Regions from separate parts of the Chromobacterium sp. CV08 genome, predicted to be linked through region 1. Evidence: riboswitches for the same ligand, from Rfam matches in the RefSeq annotation. Region 1 holds a riboswitch; the other holds the start of a gene.
The links. Region 1 has a riboswitch for glycine ahead of gcvT (glycine cleavage system aminomethyltransferase GcvT). Riboswitches for the same ligand answer to the same signal wherever they lie in the genome.
Positions count from the first base shown of each region.

Region 1 (9,071 bases):
CCGGCAGCGACGGATCGACGAACTGGCAGGCCGACAGGTTGACCGACACCGTCAGATCCAGGCCGCGTTCGCGCCATGATCGCTGCTGCCGCGCGGCCTGCAGCAGAATCTGCCGGCCCAGCTCCAGAATCATGCCGCAGTCCTCGCACAGGGATACGAAGGTATCCGGCATCAAGAGGCCGCGCTGCGGATGCTGCCAGCGCGCCAATGCCTCCGCCCCGACGACCTGGCCGCTGACGACATTGACCCGCGGCTGGAAATGGGCGACGAACTCCCCCCGCTCCAGGCCGCGGCGGATGTCGTGCTCCAGCGCCAGCTGCGCCTGGCTGCGCGCCTCCAGCGCCGGCGTGAAGAACACCAGATTGTTGCGTCCGGCGTCCTTCGCGGCATACATCGCCAGATCGGCGTGCCGCATCATTTGCTCGATATCGAGCGCGCCGTCGCCGCACAGGCTGACGCCTATCGACGCCGACACGCTGACATCCATGCCGCCCAGCCGCACCGGCATGCCCAGGCTCTGCAGGATGCGACGCCCCAGCTCCTGGGCCCGGGCCTCGGCCTGCGGCGCCGCCAGCATCACCAGGAATTCATCGCCGCCCAGGCGCGCCACCTTGTCGTCGTGACCGAGCAGCTGCGTCAGCCGGCCGCTCATCCTGATCAGCAATTCGTCGCCACTGGCGTGGCCCAGCGAATCGTTGACGTTCTTGAAACGATCCAGGTCGATGAACATCAGCGCCACTTCGCGGCCGTTGCGCCGGGCCTGCTGCAGATAAGGCAGGCATTCGCTGCGGATGCCGTTGCGGTTGGGCAGCCCGGTCAGCACGTCGTGGTTGGCCAGGAAGCTGGCGCGCGCCTCGGCATGCTTGAGGTCGGTGATGTCGACCTCGCTGACCAGCAGCGCGTCCTGGCCCGATACCGCGTCGCGGCAGGCGCGCGCGGCGATCTCGTGCCAGCGCGTGCCCAGCCGGGTCTGCACCTGGGCCAGCCGGCGCGCCTCTCCGGCGGCGGCCACGCCCTGCTTCAACGCCTGCCAGTCCGCGTCGTGAAGAAAACGGCCGCGCCAGTCCTCGGCGGCGTGCGCCACCTTGGCCCGCGCCGACGGATTGCGGTACAGCGCCCGTCCGGCTCCGTCGTACAGCGTGATCAGCGTCGAGGTGTGCATCAGCGCCTCGGCGCTGCGCAGCGTGGCAGGATCGGCGCTCAGCGTGTTCTGCGCCTCGCAGAACATCATCATCCGGCCTTCGGCGCGTATGCCGCGGAACGCCACTTTCAGCAGTTGCGGCAGACCGTTCGGATACAGCGTCCAGCTTTCGGTGAACACGGCGTTGTCGCGTTCGAAATCCTGCTGATACTGTCCGAGCCGCTGCGCCACCGACACCGACATGTCGGCGGCCATGTCGCGGGTGCGCAACTCGGCCAGACTGTCGGCCCCCCACAACTGCAGCGCGGCGCCATTGGCCCAGAACACACGCTTGTGATCGATATCGAACACCCATACCGGCAAGCTGAGGGCCTCCAGCATATCCAGTTTGTCCCCCTGCCAGGAGATCGCTTCATTGTTCGGCATGCTTGCCGCTAACCTTTTATTTATCCATCAAAAAATGCCAATCGCCGCCTTGCGGCGGCAGCGGCCATTGTAGCAAGCAAATCGCTTGCGGCTGTGGATTTCGACGCGTGCGCGTCACGGTGGTAGCCCATCCAGATGGTTCGTTTACGAACCGTTTAGACCGTTTAAAGCGCCGGCTATCGCTTTCGGCAATAAAAAAGCGGAGCGCCCCGCGCCCCGCCTTGTCCTGTGCCGGCCGGTCTCAGGCGGCCCGCAGCTGGTCGTTGCGGCCGAACAGCCTGGCGATGCCGTGATAGTGCGGCAGGCCGTGTCCGACATCCAGCGCGTACTCTTCCTGGTAGGCCAGCAGCGCCAGCGACGAGAACTGCTGGCGCAATTCGTCGGGCCGGTAGTAATGGCGGACGTAGGCGGCGGTCTCGCTGGCCTGCCCCCCGTCGACGACGCAACCGGGATCGTTGACCATGAACACCGAGACGAACAGATAGCCGCCCGGCACCAGCCCGTCCATCATCGCCTGCGCCAGCCGCTGACCGGAAGCCTCGTCCAGATGGTCGAGCGAGGTGTTGGCGACGATGACCTGATAGCGCCGCGGCTCGATTTCCAGATTGGCCAGATCGACCACCTTGGCGCTGACGTCGAGCCGGCGCTCGCCGGCCTGGGCGCTCAGCCGCTCCACCGCCTCCGACGACTCGTCGACGCCGCACATCGAAAAACCGCACGATGCCAGGTACAGCGCGTTGCGCCCCTGTCCACAGCCGAGATCCAGACCGGGTCCGGCGCCCTTCACGCCATACTTCTCCAGATAATGCACCAGGAACGGAGACGGCTTGTCTCCATAGAAAGAACCGTTATTGCGGTAGTATCCGTCAAAATCCGCAGCACCCATCTCGCTTGCCCCTGCTTTGCCTGCCTGCCAAAACCAGTACCCGCCGACAGATGATGTCAGGTCGACTAAGTACCACCACTTACATAAGTAGTAGTCAGCATAGGACATTGTGACAATGTTGATATTTTTATGAAGACCAAATTTGCACGGACGCCGCATGACGGGGTGGGAAATGCCAGAAAACGACTAAGTATTAGTACTTACCAATCCGAAAAACTAAGTATTAATACCTATCCATTTTGGGAATAAAGCCTCGCTGCCGGCGGCCGACCCTTCTTCCGGAGAGCGGTCCCGCGCGCAGAAAGAAAGCGCCCCGCAGGCGGCATGCCTTGCGGGGCGCGGGACGGCGCGGCTGCTCTTATTCGTATTCGGCCACGCTAGGGCAGCTGCACACCACGTTGCGGTCGCCGTAGACGTCGTCGATGCGGTTCACGCTAGGCCAGAACTTGTTCTCCAACACGTAGGGCAGCGGGAACAAGCCCTGCTCGCGACTGTACGGACGGTTCCAGTCGCCGGCGATGTCGGCCTTGCTGTGCGGCGCGTTGCAGAGCGGGTTGTTGTCCGCCGGCCACGCGCCGTCCTGCACCTGGGCGATCTCGGCGCGGATGGACGCCATCGCGGCGATGAAGCGGTCGAGCTCGGCCTTGGGCTCGGACTCGGTCGGTTCTATCATCAGCGTACCCGGCACCGGGAAGCTCATCGTCGGCGCGTGGAAGCCGTAGTCCATCAGGCGCTTGGCCACGTCCACCTCGGTCACGCCGGAGGCGGCCTTCAACGGACGCAGGTCGATGATGCACTCGTGCGCGACGCGGCCATTGGCGCCGGTGTACAGCACCGGGAAATGCTCGGCCAGACGGGTGGCCAGGTAGTTGGCCGACAGCAGCGCGTTCTCGGTGGCCTGCTTCATGCCTTCCGCGCCCATCATCGCGATGTACATATAGGAGATGGGCAGGATGGAGGCGGAGCCGAACGGCGCCGCCGACACCGCGGTCTGGCCTTCCACCGCGCCCGGCACCGGCGCCACCACGTGGTTGGCGATGAACGGCGCCAGGTGCGCCTTCAGGCCGATAGGGCCCATGCCCGGCCCGCCGCCACCGTGCGGGATGCAGAAGGTCTTGTGCAGATTCATGTGCGACACGTCGGCGCCGATGTCGGCCGGGCGGGTCAGGCCCACCTGGGCGTTCAGGTTGGCGCCGTCCATATAGACCTGGCCGCCGTGGGCGTGGACGATCTCGCAGATCTCTTTGATGCCCTGCTCGAACACGCCGTGGGTGGACGGATAGGTGATCATCAGCGCCGCCAGATTGGCGGCGTGCTGCTCGGCCTTGGCCTTCAGGTCCGCCACGTCGACGTTGCCGGCCTCGTCGCACTTCACCACCACCACCTGCATATTCATCATCTGCGCGGTGGCCGGATTGGTGCCGTGCGCCGATTGCGGGATCAGGCAGATGTCGCGGTGGCCTTCGCCGCGCGACTCGTGGTAACGGCTGATGGCCAAGAGGCCGGCGTATTCGCCCTGGGCGCCGGAGTTCGGCTGCATCGAGATCGCGTCGAAACCGGTGATCGCCTTCAACTGCGTCTGCAGGCCCTCGATCAGCTGCAGGTAGCCGACGGTCTGCTCGCGCGGCGCGAACGGGTGCATATTGGCGAATTCCGGCCAGGTGATCGGGATCATCTCGCTGGTGGCGTTCAGCTTCATCGTGCAGCTGCCCAGCGAGATCATCGAGTGGTTCATCGCCAGGTCGCGGTTTTCCAGCTTCTTCATATAGCGCAGCATCTCGTGCTCGCTATGGTGGGTGTTGAACACCGGATGGGTCAGGATGGCCGACTCGCGCTTCAGCGCGGCGGGGATCGCGTCCTGGGCGGCGGCGTCCAGCGCGGCCAGATCGGCCGACTTGCCGGTGAACAGTTCGATCAGCTTGGCCAGATCCGCCTCGGTGGCGGCCTCGTGGAAGGCCACGCCCAGCACGGTCTTGCCGACGCGGCGCAGATTGTAGCCGGCGGCCAGCGCGGCGGCGTAGATGGCGTCGGCCTTGGGCGCGTCCACCTGCACGGTGTCGAAGAAGCGGTCGAACACCAGCTTGCCGCCGGCCTCCTTCACAGCATGGGCGAAGATGGCGGCCAGGCGGTGGATGCGCGCGGCGATGCGCTTGACGCCCTCCGCGCCGTGGTAGACGGCGTACAGGCCGGCGATATTGGCCAACAGCACCTGGCTGGTGCAGATGTTGGAGTTGGCCTTCTCGCGGCGGATGTGCTGCTCGCGGGTCTGCAGCGCCATGCGCAGCGCGGTCTTGCCCTTGGCGTCGATGGACACGCCTATGATGCGGCCCGGCGCCGAGCGCTTCATCTCGTCCTTGAACGCGAAGTAAGCCGCGTGCGGGCCGCCGAAGCCCATCGGCACGCCGAAGCGCTGGGTGTTGCCCAGGGCGATGTCGGCGCCCATTTCGGCCGGCGACTTCAAGGCCACCAGCGCCATCACGTCGGCGGCGACGGCGACGACGCCGCCCTTGGCCTTGATCGCGGCGATGTACGGGGTCAGGTCGATCAGGTCGCCGGCCTCGCCCGGATACTGGAACAGCGCGCCGAAATAGTCGCCGTTGCCGGCCTCTTCCGGGTGGCCCTGCACCAGTTCGAAGCCGAAGTACTTGGCGCGGGTCTTCATCACGTCCAGCGTCTGCGGCAGCACGCGGCTGTCGACGAAGAAGCGGGTGGACTTGGACTTGGACACGCGCCCCGCCATCGCCATCGCCTCGGCGGCGGCGGTCGCCTCGTCCAGCAAGGACGCGTTGGCCATTTCCAGGCCGGTCAGGTCGATCACCATCTGCTGGAAGTTCAGCAGCGCTTCCAGACGGCCCTGGGCGATCTCGGCCTGGTACGGGGTGTAGGCGGTATACCAGCCCGGATTTTCCAGCACATTGCGCAGGATGACGGTGGGCGTCAGCACCGGGTAGTAGCCGAGGCCGATGAAGGACTTGTTGACCACGTTCTTGCTGGCTACAGCTTTCAGCGCGGCCAGCGCCTCGGCTTCCGGCTGCGGCGACGGCAGATCCAGGCGGCGGTTCAGGCGGATGTCGGCCGGCAGCGTCTGGTCGATCAAGGCGTCGATGGACGGCGCGCCGACGGCGGCCAGCATCTCGGCGCGCTCGGCGTCGGACGGACCGATGTGGCGGGCGATGAATTCGTGGCGGTTGAAGAGTTCGGAGAGCGACATGCTTGGGACTTCCTTCGTTGCGGCGGCCTAGACGAGGCCACGCCGGGAAAAACAACGCCCCGGCGTCTTGCGACGGCGGGGCGGTCAGGCTATCAGGCGCCGATTTCCTTGGCGTAGGCGGCGGCGTCCATCAGGCCGTCCAGATCAGCGGCGTTGGCCGGCTTGATCTTGAAGAACCAGCCGTCGCCGTACGGGTCGCTATTGGCCAGCTCCGGCTCGCCTTCCAGTTCCTCGTTGACGGCCAACACTTCGCCGGCGATCGGACAGTAGACGTCGGAAGCGGCCTTTACCGACTCCACCACGCCGGCCTGCTCATCCTTGGCCAGCTTCGCGCCGACCTTCGGCAGCTCGACGAAGACGATGTCGCCCAGCAGTTGCTGCGCGTGCTCGGTGATGCCGACGGTGACGGAACCGTCAGCTTCCAGGCGCAGCCACTCGTGGCTGTCGACGTATTTCAGTTCGGCGGGGATGTTGCTCATCTCGGTTTCTCCTTGATAACGGTGTTCGGGTAAAGGCGGCTCGTCTCGCCGTCCGGTTTATTCGAATACTTTCTTGCCGTTGCGGACGAAGGGCAGCTTGACCACGCGGACATCGGTCAGCGTGCCGCGCAGGTCCACCCGGGCGGAGGCGCCGGTGGCGGCCGGCACGCGGGCGATTGCGATGGAATGCTTCAGCGTCGGCGAGAAGGTGCCGCTGGTGATCACGCCCTCGCCGACGCCGTCCACCACCACCTTCAGGCCTTCGCGCAGCACGCCGCGGCCTTCCAGCACCAGGCCGACCTGCTTCATCTTCACGCCGGCGGCCTTCTGCGCTTCCAGCGCCTCGCGGCCGTTGAACTTGCGCTCGGCCGGCTCCCAGGCGATGGTCCAGCCCATGCCGGCCTCCAGCGGCGACACGGTCTCGTCCATGTCGTGTCCGTACAGATTCATGCCGGCTTCCAGACGCAGCGTGTCGCGCGCGCCCAGGCCTATCGGCGCGACGCCGGCGGCTTGCAATTGATTGAAGAAGGCAATCGCCTGGTCGGCCGGAACCATGATCTCCAGGCCGTCCTCGCCGGTATAGCCGGTGCGGGCATAGAACCATTCGTCCTGCGGCAGACCCTGGAACACTTTCAGCGCGCGGATGGCGTCGGCCAGCTCCGGCTTGACGGCGCAGACCTTGTCTATGGCTTGCGGGCCTTGCACCGCCAGCATCGCCAGGTCGCGGCGCACCTTCAGCGCCACGTCGAAACCGGCCTTCTGGGTTTCCATCCAGGCCAGGTCTTTTTCGGTGGTGCCGGCGTTGACCACCATGCGGTAGCCGTAGGAAGTGAGATAGACGATGAGGTCGTCGACGACGGTGCCCTCGGCGGTGAGCATGCCGGAATACAGCGCCTTGCCCTCGAAGCCGAGCTTGGCCACGTCGTTGGCGATCAGTTTTTGCAGCCAGGATTTGGCGTCGGAACCGGTGATGTCTATCACCGTCATGTGCGAGACGTCGAACATGCCGGCGTCGCTGCGGACGATTTCGTGTTCCTTCAGCTGGGAACCGTAGTGGATGGGCATTTCCCAACCGGCGAAATCGACCATCTTGGCGCCGGCGGCGAGGTGGGCTTCAAACAGCGGAGTACGTTTCGGAGCCGTCATGGCGCGCGTCCTTCGAGAAAAGTGTGGATAGCCTCACAACCACACCCCTCTGTCCCTGCACCTGAGATTTTCCGGCCGCTCAAGCCGTTAGCCCCTTCGGTGGGCGCCGCGCGGGCACCGCTCTCCAGATTGCGCGAACCGGCTGCCGCCGGCCCGATGATACAGTCCTTTTGCCTGAGCGATTGCGGGTGCGCTTGCGCCTTCGGCGGCGGCCAGAAAGCCGCTCTCTCCTGTATGACCCGGCGATTATGGTGGCAGTGGCGCGAGCTTGGCAAGCCCTTATTATTTCTACTTAAAACGACCCGAATAAATGTTTTTCATGGAAAAAATACGCGCAAGATTTTCATTCGAAAGCATTCGAAAACGAAAAAGCGCGGCCTGAGCCGCGCTTCCCGTTTCCATGCCCGCGCGCCTATTCCGCCGCGTGCCTTTCCTTCAGCTGCCAGACATAGATGGGCAGGCCCAACAGCAAGAGCAGCATGCCCCACATCACGATGTCGGCGCCGGAGCCGTACAACGCCCACAGCGAGTAGACGAAGCCGATGCCGGCGAAGAAACCGGGCGCGACATAGTCCTTGGGCGCAAACGCCTTGCCGCGCATCAGCATGATGGCGATCAGCGCCATCGAGCAGAAAGCGTACGGCAGCAAGGTGGTGGCGGTGGCCAGCAGGATGATGAATTCGAAGATCTTGACGCCGCTGTCGCCGCCGGCGTACTTCATCGCCATCAGCACGGTGACCAGGCCGCTGGACAGCAGCAGGCCGAAGATGGGCACGCCGGCCGCGTTGCGCTGGCCGAAGCGGCGTGGGAACAGGCCGTCCTTGGCCGCCGCAGCCGGCACATGCGCCTGCATCAGGCTCCAGCCGTTCAGCGCGCCGAAGCAGGACACCACCGCGCCGAAACCGACCGCCCAATAGCCCCAGTCCCCCCACATCAGCCGCGCAGCGTCGGCGAACGGCGCCTGCGAGGCGGCCAGCACGTCGGCCGGCATCAGTCCCATCAGCGACACCGTGGACAGGATGTAGAGCACGGTGGCCAGCAGCGTGCCGATCACGGTGGCGCGCGGGATGGTCTTCTCCGGCTCCACCACGTCGCCGGCCGGCACCGAGGCCGACTCCAGCCCCAGGAAGGCCCACAGCGTCAGCGCCATCGTCGCCGACAACGAGGACAGCAGCGGCTTGTTGTGCGGGTTGAACGCCAGGTTTTCCGGCTGGAAATGGAAGAAGCCGATGAAGGTGACCGCCGCCAGCGGCAGCAGCTTCAGCAGCGTGGTCACCACCGCCACCACGCCGGAGCTGCGCGCGCCGCGGCTGTTGATCCAGGTGACGATCCAGATCAGGCCAATGGCGACGGCGCCGGCAAGCGGCTCGTTATGACCCAGCACCGGGAAAAACACCTGCATATAGCTGGTGGCCGCCACCGCCAGCGCGGCGTTGCCTGCCCACAGCGCGATCCAGTAGCCCCAGGCGATCCAGAAACCGGCGAAATCGCCGAAGCCGGCGTGGATATAGGCGTAAGGGCCGCCTTCGCGCGGCAGTATCGCCGACAGACGGGCGAACACCAGCGCCAGACAGATCGCGCCGCCGGACGTCAGCAGCCAGCCCAGCATGGACACGCCGCCGAACGGCGCCAGCGATGCCGGCAGCAGGAAGACGCCGGAACCTATCATATTGCCCACTACCAGGGCGGTGCACATCCAGACTCCGAGCGAGCCTTTATTGTGGGTGGAACGGTTTTCGCTCAAACCTGATTCTCCGTCTCGAACCAAAGCATCGCGCGCCC
Region 1 covers NZ_CP150453.1:1,510,731-1,519,801, reverse strand. Annotated here, with positions in the region: gene WNM05_RS07260 (putative bifunctional diguanylate cyclase/phosphodiesterase) at 1-1,567, opposite strand, end outside; gene WNM05_RS07255 (class I SAM-dependent methyltransferase) at 1,809-2,453, opposite strand; gene gcvP (aminomethyl-transferring glycine dehydrogenase) at 2,812-5,664, opposite strand; gene gcvH (glycine cleavage system protein GcvH) at 5,757-6,143, opposite strand; gene gcvT (glycine cleavage system aminomethyltransferase GcvT) at 6,201-7,289, opposite strand; glycine riboswitch at 7,329-7,427, opposite strand; glycine riboswitch at 7,442-7,532, opposite strand; gene WNM05_RS07235 (amino acid permease) at 7,702-8,985, opposite strand.

Region 2 (9,071 bases), 1.4 Mb from region 1:
CGCCGCCGGGGCCGTCGCGGCGGCGCTGTTCTTCTGCGTCGCCTTCGGCAAGATCACCATTTCGACGTTGAACGCGTACGGCGGCTTCATGTGCGTCAGCACCATCGCGGCCTCCTTCGGCGGCCGGCCCGCCGCGATAGGTCCGTTGCGGCGCTGGCTGACGGTGGCGGCGATGGTGCTGGCCTCGGTGGCGCTCGCCGTCTGGGCCCAGCACAGCTTCCTGCCGCTGTTCAAATCGTTCCTGCTGTTGCTGCTGGCCTTCTTCACGCCGTGGAGCGCGGTGAACCTGGTCGATTTCTACCTGCTGTCCGGCGGCAAGGCGGACGCGGCGACGCTGGCCGGCGGCGGCGATTGCCCCGCTTACGCCTGGCCAGGCCTGGCCGCCTATCTGGCCGGCGTGCTGCTGCAACTGCCCTTCATCGATTGCGCCTTCTTCACCGGACCGGCGGCGCGGCTGCTGGGCGTCGACCTGTCCTGGCTGGTCGGCTGGCTGGCGCCGGCGGCGCTGTACTGGCTGCTCCGCCGGCGCGCCGGCGCGGGGCGGATGGCCGCCGCGCGCCATTCCGGCTAGCTCACCACAGCCTGCCGGCCGATGCGCACAAGGGCACGACCGGCGCGTTGCTGCCGGTGTCCAGGAAGCCGTCGCTGATCCATTGTCCGCTGTCGGTGCGGTTCCAGATGTCGGTGCGGCCCCAGACGCCGTTCACCGCCTCGCCGCGGACATGGCATTGCAAGGCCACCTGTTCGCCTCGGGACACGCTGCCGGCGATGGCGGCGGACAGGCTGGGGGCGCTGCGCAGATTGACGCGATTGTCGCCGCCGCCCGGCGTCGCGGTGCCGCTGGCGCCGCCCGGCCCCGGGGCGGAGTCGCCGCCGCCGTAGTTGACCAGCCTGCCGCCGACATTGACGCGGCTGCCGTTGCGCGCCGCGTAGCCCTGGTAGGCCCGGCTGCCGGCAAAGAACTGCCAGCCGCCCAGCCATTTGCGGTTCACCGGCTCGGCCTGGCCCTGGTGGACCAGGGAGAAGTGCACGTGCGGACCGGTGGTGCTGCCGCCGCAGGGCAGGCCGTTGCCTATGGTGCCGAGATAGGCGCCTTTGGCGACGCGCTGGCCGTCGGCCACCGTGTTCAGCTTGATCATGTGGTAATAGGTGGACGAATAGCCGTTGTCGTGCACCAGCTTCACCAGCGCGCTGCCCCCGCGCATGCAGCTCTTGTAGATCACGCCGTCGCGCGGTGCCAGCACGCGGCCGTCGCCGCCGGCGAAGTCTATCGAGTCGTAGGGCTGGCTTTCTCCGCTGTAGCCGTGCGCGCCGCCGGTCAGGCTCCAGGCCGCGCCCTCCTGCCACGGCAGCCCGAGGCCGGTGGCCTCCGGCGCCAGCCGCTTCTGTTTCCGCGCCTGGCTGAGCCAGGCACGGCGCTCGTCGGCGCTGAGCCAGTCCGCCGGCGCGGCGGCCAGCAGTTCGGCGAAGCCGGCGTCGTCCTCCAGCGCCAGCCGCCAGCCGTCGGCGCTCCTGCGTGCCAGGAACAGCCGCGACAGCGGCACGCGGTCTTCGGCGCCGGCCAGCGCCGGCAGCGGCTGCGTCGCCGAGCCCAATACCCACTGGCCGTCCCGGCTTTCCCGATTCGTCTCGACCAGCGGGGCCGGCTGAACGCCCTTGGCCAGCGGCGCCAGCGGCGCGAGCGCGGCCGCGGCGGCCCGGCGCAGCGCCGGGTCCTGTGTTTCGACGGCGGCCTGGGCCGCGGAGGCGCCGAAGGCGAGCAGCGCGACGCACAGCGAATGCATCGGGACTTTGATCATCACGGACTCCTTTCTGGTTTTCGTCTTGGCCGGACTGCGACCGGCATTGGGACCATATCGGGAGCGGGGAGGGATTTCAGCTGGTCTTAAGAGGGAGTTGCGCGAGGGAACCTTTTGTCGATTTTCATGCATATTGTCCGCTCTAGGTATTTGTTCGGAATGATTTTCCGCGCCGGCGGCATATAAAACAGCTTGGCATGCACGCATGCCCGAATACTTCCCCGAGCGGAGCCGCCCGGCGTTGGCGCGCCGCAGCGGCTTTCCGTCCCCGGCAGTCTCGTTCCGACTTTCACTTGATTTGCCCGGATCCGGCTGAGGCCGGTCCCGGCATCGGAGAAACTCATGTCTTCGAATACCCTGCGCATCACAGCCAGCGACAATGAACTGTATATCGTCGCCTACCAGTGGGGCGCCAGCTACCAGCTGGCCCATATCCAGAGCGGCAACAGCAATGCGGTCAGCGTCAATGTCAACATCGGCACCGGCAGCTACACCGAGCCGCCGGTGCAGAACGGCGTCAACGGGCCGCTGAACAGCAGCTATACGGTCAATCTGCCGGCCGGCGACTACGAGGTGATGGCCGTCGGCATCAACTGGGGCGGGCCGTGGAGCTTCGCGTTCAACGTCAATGGCGGCGCCCAGCATGCCGGCAGCGGAAGCGCCGGCAACGGCGTGGTCTGGTATACCGAGGGCGCCGGATCCGGCGCCGGCATTCCGATCACGGTCGGGCAGTCGGCCCCGGTGGTCGAGACGGTGCAGGTCAGCTCCCATCCGCCGATTCCGTCCGGCCTGAAGGTGGCCTTCATGACCGGGCCCAACTCGCCGACGCCGGACGGGGAGAGCAGCACCTGCAAAATCGTCCGCTACAACGGCCTGAGCTACTGGGCCTACTCCTATATCGACAACCGCTATTCCTTCGGCCTGGTCGGCTACGAGGGGACGACCGGCAAATACGTCGAGAAGGAGTTGAAGGGCGGCCGCTATCTGTGGAACGTCACCGTCGACGACGTCGCGCAGACGGTGACCTTCTACGGCCAGGCCGGGCAGAACGTCACCGTGCCGTGGAGCCAGCTGCCGAAATGACGCGCGCGGTTGACCAGACGGCCGCTCTCCGTCGGCGGCCGTTTGGCTTCGGCCGGATTCAATCGGCTTCGGCGGCGGGGCGTTCGCGGAACAGCATCAAGGCCAGCAGGCTGAGGCCGGTGCAGCTCATCGCGTACCAGGCCGGAGCCAGCGGATCGCCGCTGACGCTGATCAGCCAGGTGACGATGAATTGGGCGAAGCCGCCGAACAGGGTGACGCCGCAGGCGTAGACCACGGCCAGGCCTGTGGCCCGGCCGTCGCGGGGCAGGGCCTCCATCACCAGCAGGAAGCCGGCCGGACAGCCCAGCGCGAGGACGGTGGTCAGCAGCGTAGCCAGCACCAGGGCGTTGCCCAGGCTCGGTTCGCCCAGAAGCAGGGCGAAACAGGGCAGCGTCAGCAGCATCAACAGCGAGTTGACGGCCAGCAGCAGCGGTTTGCGGCGGTTCAGGCGGTCGGCCAGCCAGCCGGCGGGCGGCGACGCCAGCATCATCATCAGGCCGGCGGCGCAGCCGCTGAGCAGGGCGGAGGATGCCGGCAGGTGCAGCACCTTGTTCAGATAGGACGGCATGTAGTTGGCCACCACATAGGTATTGGCGGACATGCCCATCACCAGCATGCTGCCCAGCAGCAGCGTGCGCCGGTGTTCACCGGCCAGCCGCAGCAGGCCGACAGGCCGCCGCGTTTCCGGATGGTGGGTCTCGCCAAGCTGGCCGCGGATGTACAGCCCGAGCGGACCGATCAGCAGGCCGAACAGGAAGGGCAACCGCCAGCCCCAGCTTTCCAGCGCGTCGACGGGCAGCAGCGCGGTCAGCAAGGCGCCGCTGGCGGCGCCGACCAGCACCGCGGCGCCTTGGGTGGCGGTCTGCCAGCTGACCATGAAGCCGCGGCGCTTGGCCGGACCGAACTCCATCAGATAGCTGGTCGACGCGCCGATTTCGCCGCCGGCGGCGAAGCCCTGCAGCAGGCGCCCTGCGACGATCAGCAGCGGCGCCGCCGTGCCGATGTCGGCATGGGTGGGGGCCAAGCCGATCAAGGCGGTGCCGGCGGCCATCAGCCAGATGGTCAGCGTCAGCGCCGGCTTGCGTCCAGAGCGATCGGCGATGCGGCCTATCGCCAGGCCGCCCAGCGGGCGCATCACGAAACCGATGCCGAAAGTGGCCAGCGCCATCAGCAGCGAGCCGTATTCGCTGTCGGACGGAAAGTACAGCTTGCCTATCAATACGGCGAAGAAGCTGAACACGGTGAAGTCGTACAATTCCAGCCAGTTGCCCAGCGCGATGGCGATCAGGGTGCGGCGCGGCGAGGCCGGGCGGGCGGCGGACGAGGGGACGGGGGCGACCAGCGGCTTGTTCATGGCGACTCCTGTTTTGGGATGGGCCGCCATGCGGGCGGATTGTTATCGCTTTCTTTTGTATGATATTAGCATTATTTGTGTCGGTGGGGTGTCACGGGACGGTGGGAGTCAGCGGCCGAGATGCCGGAACAGCGGCTGGCCGAACGGCGCCCGCAGCGCCGTGCGCGCGTCGGCAAGACGGGCTCAGTGGCTGTCGTGGCGGTAGGCGAACACCGGCAGCCGCCATTCGCGCCACAGCGCGGTCATCCGCAAGGCCAGGCCGAAGGCGAAGCTGGCGACGACGTTCCATTCGTGCTGGGCGCCCAGCCAGTTCAGGCCCAGATACAGCCCGGCCACCAGCAAGGACACGCTGGCGTACAGTTCGCGCCGGAACACGATGGGCACGCGGTTGCACAGCACGTCGCGCAGGATGCCGCCGGCGATGCCGGTGATCATGCCGGCCATCACGACGATGACCGGGTGGTAGTGCATGCCGAGCGCGACATCGCAGCCTATGATGGTGAACGCGACCAGGCCGAGCGCGTCCAGGATCAGGAACAGCCGGTTCAGATGGCGCATATAGCGCGAGATCAGCACGGCGGCGATGCCGCCGGCCACCACCAGCAGCACATATTCCGGGTGCTGGGTCCAGCCTATCGGGTAGCGGCCCAGCACGATGTCGCGCACGGTGCCGCCGCCCAGCGCGGTCAGGAAGGCGATGACGGTGACGCCGAAGATGTCCATGTGGCGGCGGCCGGCCGCCAGCGCGCCGGTCATCGCTTCGGCGGTGATGGCGATCAGATAGATCAGGGTCAGCATGGCGTGGCGTCCTTGCGGATGGCGGTTGCCGGCGCCGCCGGCTTGGCGGAGCGGGACATCGGGTGAGGGCAGGGCGCGGGCAAAAGCCGGGCGCGCCGCGGGGCGGGTGCGCGGGACAAGGCAGACTCCTGGGTGGATTCCGGGCTACGGAACAGCCTCTCCCCTTGTCCTTTTACCTGAGAGTTGCATGGCCGGCGGCCACTTGCCCCTTCGGTGGGCTGCTCGGGGCAGCCTCTCTCCAATCGGCTTGATTCAATGAAACACTGCGGTACGGCTTGCCTGAGCGATTATGGGAGCTTGCGTCTTCGGCGGGGGCCATGCCCCTCTCTCCCGCAGTTAGCCGGCTATATTAGCTTTCGCTATTGAAGTCGTCAATGCCGGGCCGGCGCGACGATGCGCCCCGGCCCGGCGGCCCTTCGGGGCCGTTTCTGCCCCGACAGAGATGGCCGATGCCGCAAAAGATCGTAAACAGGCTCTCAGTGCTTGTCGGGCTCGCCGGAGACGGGCTGGGCCGCGCCGCCGGGCGTGCGGCCATTGGCCTTGGCCGGCCCCTTCCGGGGCGCCGCCGTTTTCGGCTCGGCGCCGCCGGCAGTCTTCCCCGCCTCCTTGCGCCCGATTGCCGGCTTGACGGCCTTGGCCGCGGGTCCGACGGTTGCCGTCGGCGCCTTGCCGGATGCGGCGGTCTTGGCTGTGGTCGTCTTGGCCGCGCCCGTCTTGGGCGCGGTCTTGCGCCCGCCCGCAGGTTTGGCTGCGGCGGCGGCCGGCTTGGCGGCCCTGGCCGGCGGCTTGCCCGAGGCGGCCGGCGTCGCTTCGGCGGCGGCCGTCTGCGGGGGGACCTGCAACGCCAGCGCCGCGGCGACTTCGTCCAGTCGCGCCTGATGGACGGGCTCGATGGCGCCGCGCAGCGCCAGCAGGTCGCGGGCCAGCAGCCAGGCCTGATGGCGGCGGTGTGCGTCGGGCAGCAGCAGGGCGAGGCCGCGCAGCGCGCGCGGCGCGTCCAGCCGCACCAGCGCCACCTGGCGCCGCACGATGTCCTTCAATTGCATCAGCGTCAGCGGATACTCGTGGCGGACGTCGCGCATCACGCGGCGGATCGCGTTGAACGGCCGTTCGTCGACGACGCCGCTGCCGTTGCTGACATAGAGCAGCAGCCGCACGAAACCGTCGGCCAGCGTGCCCTGCTCGAAACCCGGGTCCAGGGCCTCGCGCTTCAGCCGGGCCAGCTCGCGGCTTTCCCAGGCCAGCGCCCGGCTGCGCGGCTCGCTGGCGGGCGTGACGCCGACCAGGGTCGCCAGCTGCGGCGATTCGTAGACGGCGCGGAACAGTTGCTCCTGGGCGGCGTCGCGCAGATCGCGGTAGTGGTCCAGCGATCGGACGACGAAGTCGGACAGCTGCTGCTGCCAGCGCCACAGCGGATTGTCTTCTGCCACCGGCCGGCGTTGTTCGCGCACCTTGGCGGCCAGGTCCGGCAGCCACCACAGCCACGGGTTCTTCGGCGAGATCAGCGTCCGCTCCAGCCGGGCCGGATGCAGCTCGCGCAGCAGGCGGGCGCTGGTCTCGTTGCTGAGCGCGCGCACCGCCGGAGACAGGTAACGGTCGTACACGCCCTGGTTGATCTCGGACACCCGCTTGACGACTTCGAAGGCGCGTTCGTCGTCGCGGCCGTCGTCCAGCGCCAGGATGTCCTGCACGTCGCGCGCCTCGAAACGGATGATGTAGCGCCCCTCGATGTATTCCAGGCCCGGCGCGTCCGGGGCGATGTCGTCGATGACGGCCTCGTACAGGCCCGGCGCCAGCACGTCTATCAGGTCCAGCGCGCTGGCGAATTCGCTGTGTTCCTTGTTGGCGACGCCGGCAGATACGAAGATGCCGAGGTGGCCGACCTTGTTGTGCAGACAGTAGACGATGGTCTGCTCGTTGTCGCGGATGTCGTCGACGCTGTCGTACAGATCGGCGATCCAGTTAAGCGCCTGCTGCGGCGGCGTGATGTTGTCGCCCCAGGAGGCGAACACGATGATGGGGGAGCGGATGTTGCGCATGTCCACCCGGACCTTGCCGTCGTGGCTGGCTATCCTGCCGTGCACCAGCTCGTTGCCGACGAACAGCTTCTGGGTGATCCACTCCATTTCCACCTTGTTCAGCAGGTAGTGGCCGCCCCACCAGCGCTCGAAATCCAGGTAGCGCTGCGGCTCGGTGTCGATCTTGGCGTACAGATTGTAGGACTTCTTCCACAGCGTGTTCGCCGGGTCCAGCTTCTCGAAATTCTCGACCAGATGGGCGCCGTCGAAATGGCCGTTGCCCAGGTCGCCGGCCAGCGAGGCGGTCCAGGTGCCGCCGGCGAGGCCGCCGGCGTAGCGCATCGGATTCTTGCCGCGCACGCCGGCCCAGTACGACAGCGGCGATCCGGCCAGCAGTATCGGGCCGACCAGATCCGGCGCCACCGCCGCCAGCATCGCCAGCGCCCAGCCGCCCTGGCAGTTGCCGATCACGAAGGGCTTGCCGTCGCTGTCCGGATGCAGCTCGTTGACGCGCGCGAGGAAGTGCCCTTCGGCCTTGGTCACGCTTTCTATGGTCTGGCCGTCGACCGGTTGCGGGAAGAACATCACGAAATAGCAGGGATGGCCCTGCTGCAGCGCGACGCCGATCTCGCTGTCCATCTTGAAGCCGCCGATGCCGGGGCCGTGGCCGGCGCGCGGATCGATGACGACGAAGGGGCGTTTGGCCGGATCGGTGGCCGGGCAGCCGGCGGGAGGCTTGATCGCGGCCAGCGCGTAGTTGGCCGGATCCGGCAGCTCGCGGCCGTCGACGATGATCCGGTACTCGAAGACCAGCACCGGCGGCTTGCCGCTTTCGCAGTGCTCCAGATAGGTGGCGCCGCGACGGTACTGCGTGTCCCAGTACAGGATGCCGCGCTGGCAGGCGTCCAGCCAGTAATCAAACAGCGCTTGAGGGAACGGGAACTTCCCGCCTTGAACCGCAGCAGTCGACCACATTGCAACCCCTTGTTCTTGAACGGTAGGAAAAGACGCGTGCAGCCTGTTGACGACCCTCGGAAAACGAACGCCGCCGAAAAGGGACCGTGAACGGGCCGCGGCCGACGACAGGCCATGGCCGTCACTGTACTCGTTATTTGCTGCAACGCAATAAATGCCGACGGTCCGGCGACGATGTGTGGCGCGAAGCCATCAACCGGTCCCGGCGCCTGCCGGGCTTCGAGTCGCGGCGGCCGTTTGCAGTTCCTTGACCATCTCCACGCCGGCTCAGGCCTGTCGGCGGGGGAAGGCCGATGTCATGCCGGGCGGATGTCGGCGCGCTGCCAGTCGCCGGCCATTTCCTCGCTGATCAACTCCTCGGCGACGAAGTCCAGGAAGGCGCGCACCGCCGGAGACAGGCCGCGCCGGGTCGGAAAGGCGGCGTGCAGTATGCCCCAGGGGAAGTCGTACTCGGGCAGGATGCGGCGCAGGCGGCCGTCGGCCAGGGCCTGGTGGCAGACGTTGGCGGGCAGCGCGGCGATGCCGACGCCGGCGATCGCCGCCTCCAGCAGCACGATCATGTCGTCGGTCATCAGGCGCGGGGCGTCCAGGTGGATGGTGTAGCTCTGGCCGACGTTGTCCAGCAGCAGCCACTGGCCGCGGCCGTCGGGCCGACTCATCGTCAGCGCAGGCAGCGCCGCCAGCCTCTCCGGGGTCTGCGGCTCGCCGCGGCTGTCCAGAAAGGCCGGGCTGGCCACCAGGATCACCCGGCTTTTGCCGAGCCGGCGCACCACCAGGCTGGCGCTGTCCTCTATCACGTTGCGGACCCTGAGCGCGACGTCGACGCCTTCCTCTATCAGGTCCACCCGGCGGTTGGTGGAGTCCAGCGCGACGCGCACCTGGGGGTGCCGGGCCAGGAAGCGCGGCAGCAGCGCGCTGAGCATGGTCTTGGACAACAGTTCCGGGCAGCTGACCCGTATCAGTCCGCGCGGTTCTGCGCTACTTTGCAGAATGGCCTCGTCGGCGGCGTCGGCTTCGGCCAGCATCGCCTGGCAGTGCCGGTAG
Region 2 covers NZ_CP150453.1:2,861,201-2,870,271, reverse strand. Annotated here, with positions in the region: gene WNM05_RS13440 (purine-cytosine permease family protein) at 1-571, shown strand, start outside; gene WNM05_RS13435 (peptidoglycan DD-metalloendopeptidase family protein) at 573-1,799, opposite strand; gene WNM05_RS13430 (hypothetical protein) at 2,142-2,882, shown strand; gene WNM05_RS13425 (MFS transporter) at 2,941-4,236, opposite strand; gene WNM05_RS13420 (trimeric intracellular cation channel family protein) at 4,420-5,034, opposite strand; glycine riboswitch at 5,189-5,286, opposite strand; glycine riboswitch at 5,291-5,377, opposite strand; gene WNM05_RS13415 (DUF3141 domain-containing protein) at 5,511-8,027, opposite strand; gene WNM05_RS13410 (LysR substrate-binding domain-containing protein) at 8,324-9,071, opposite strand, start outside.
Region 2: another riboswitch for glycine. It lies ahead of WNM05_RS13420 (trimeric intracellular cation channel family protein); the one in region 1 lies ahead of gcvT (glycine cleavage system aminomethyltransferase GcvT).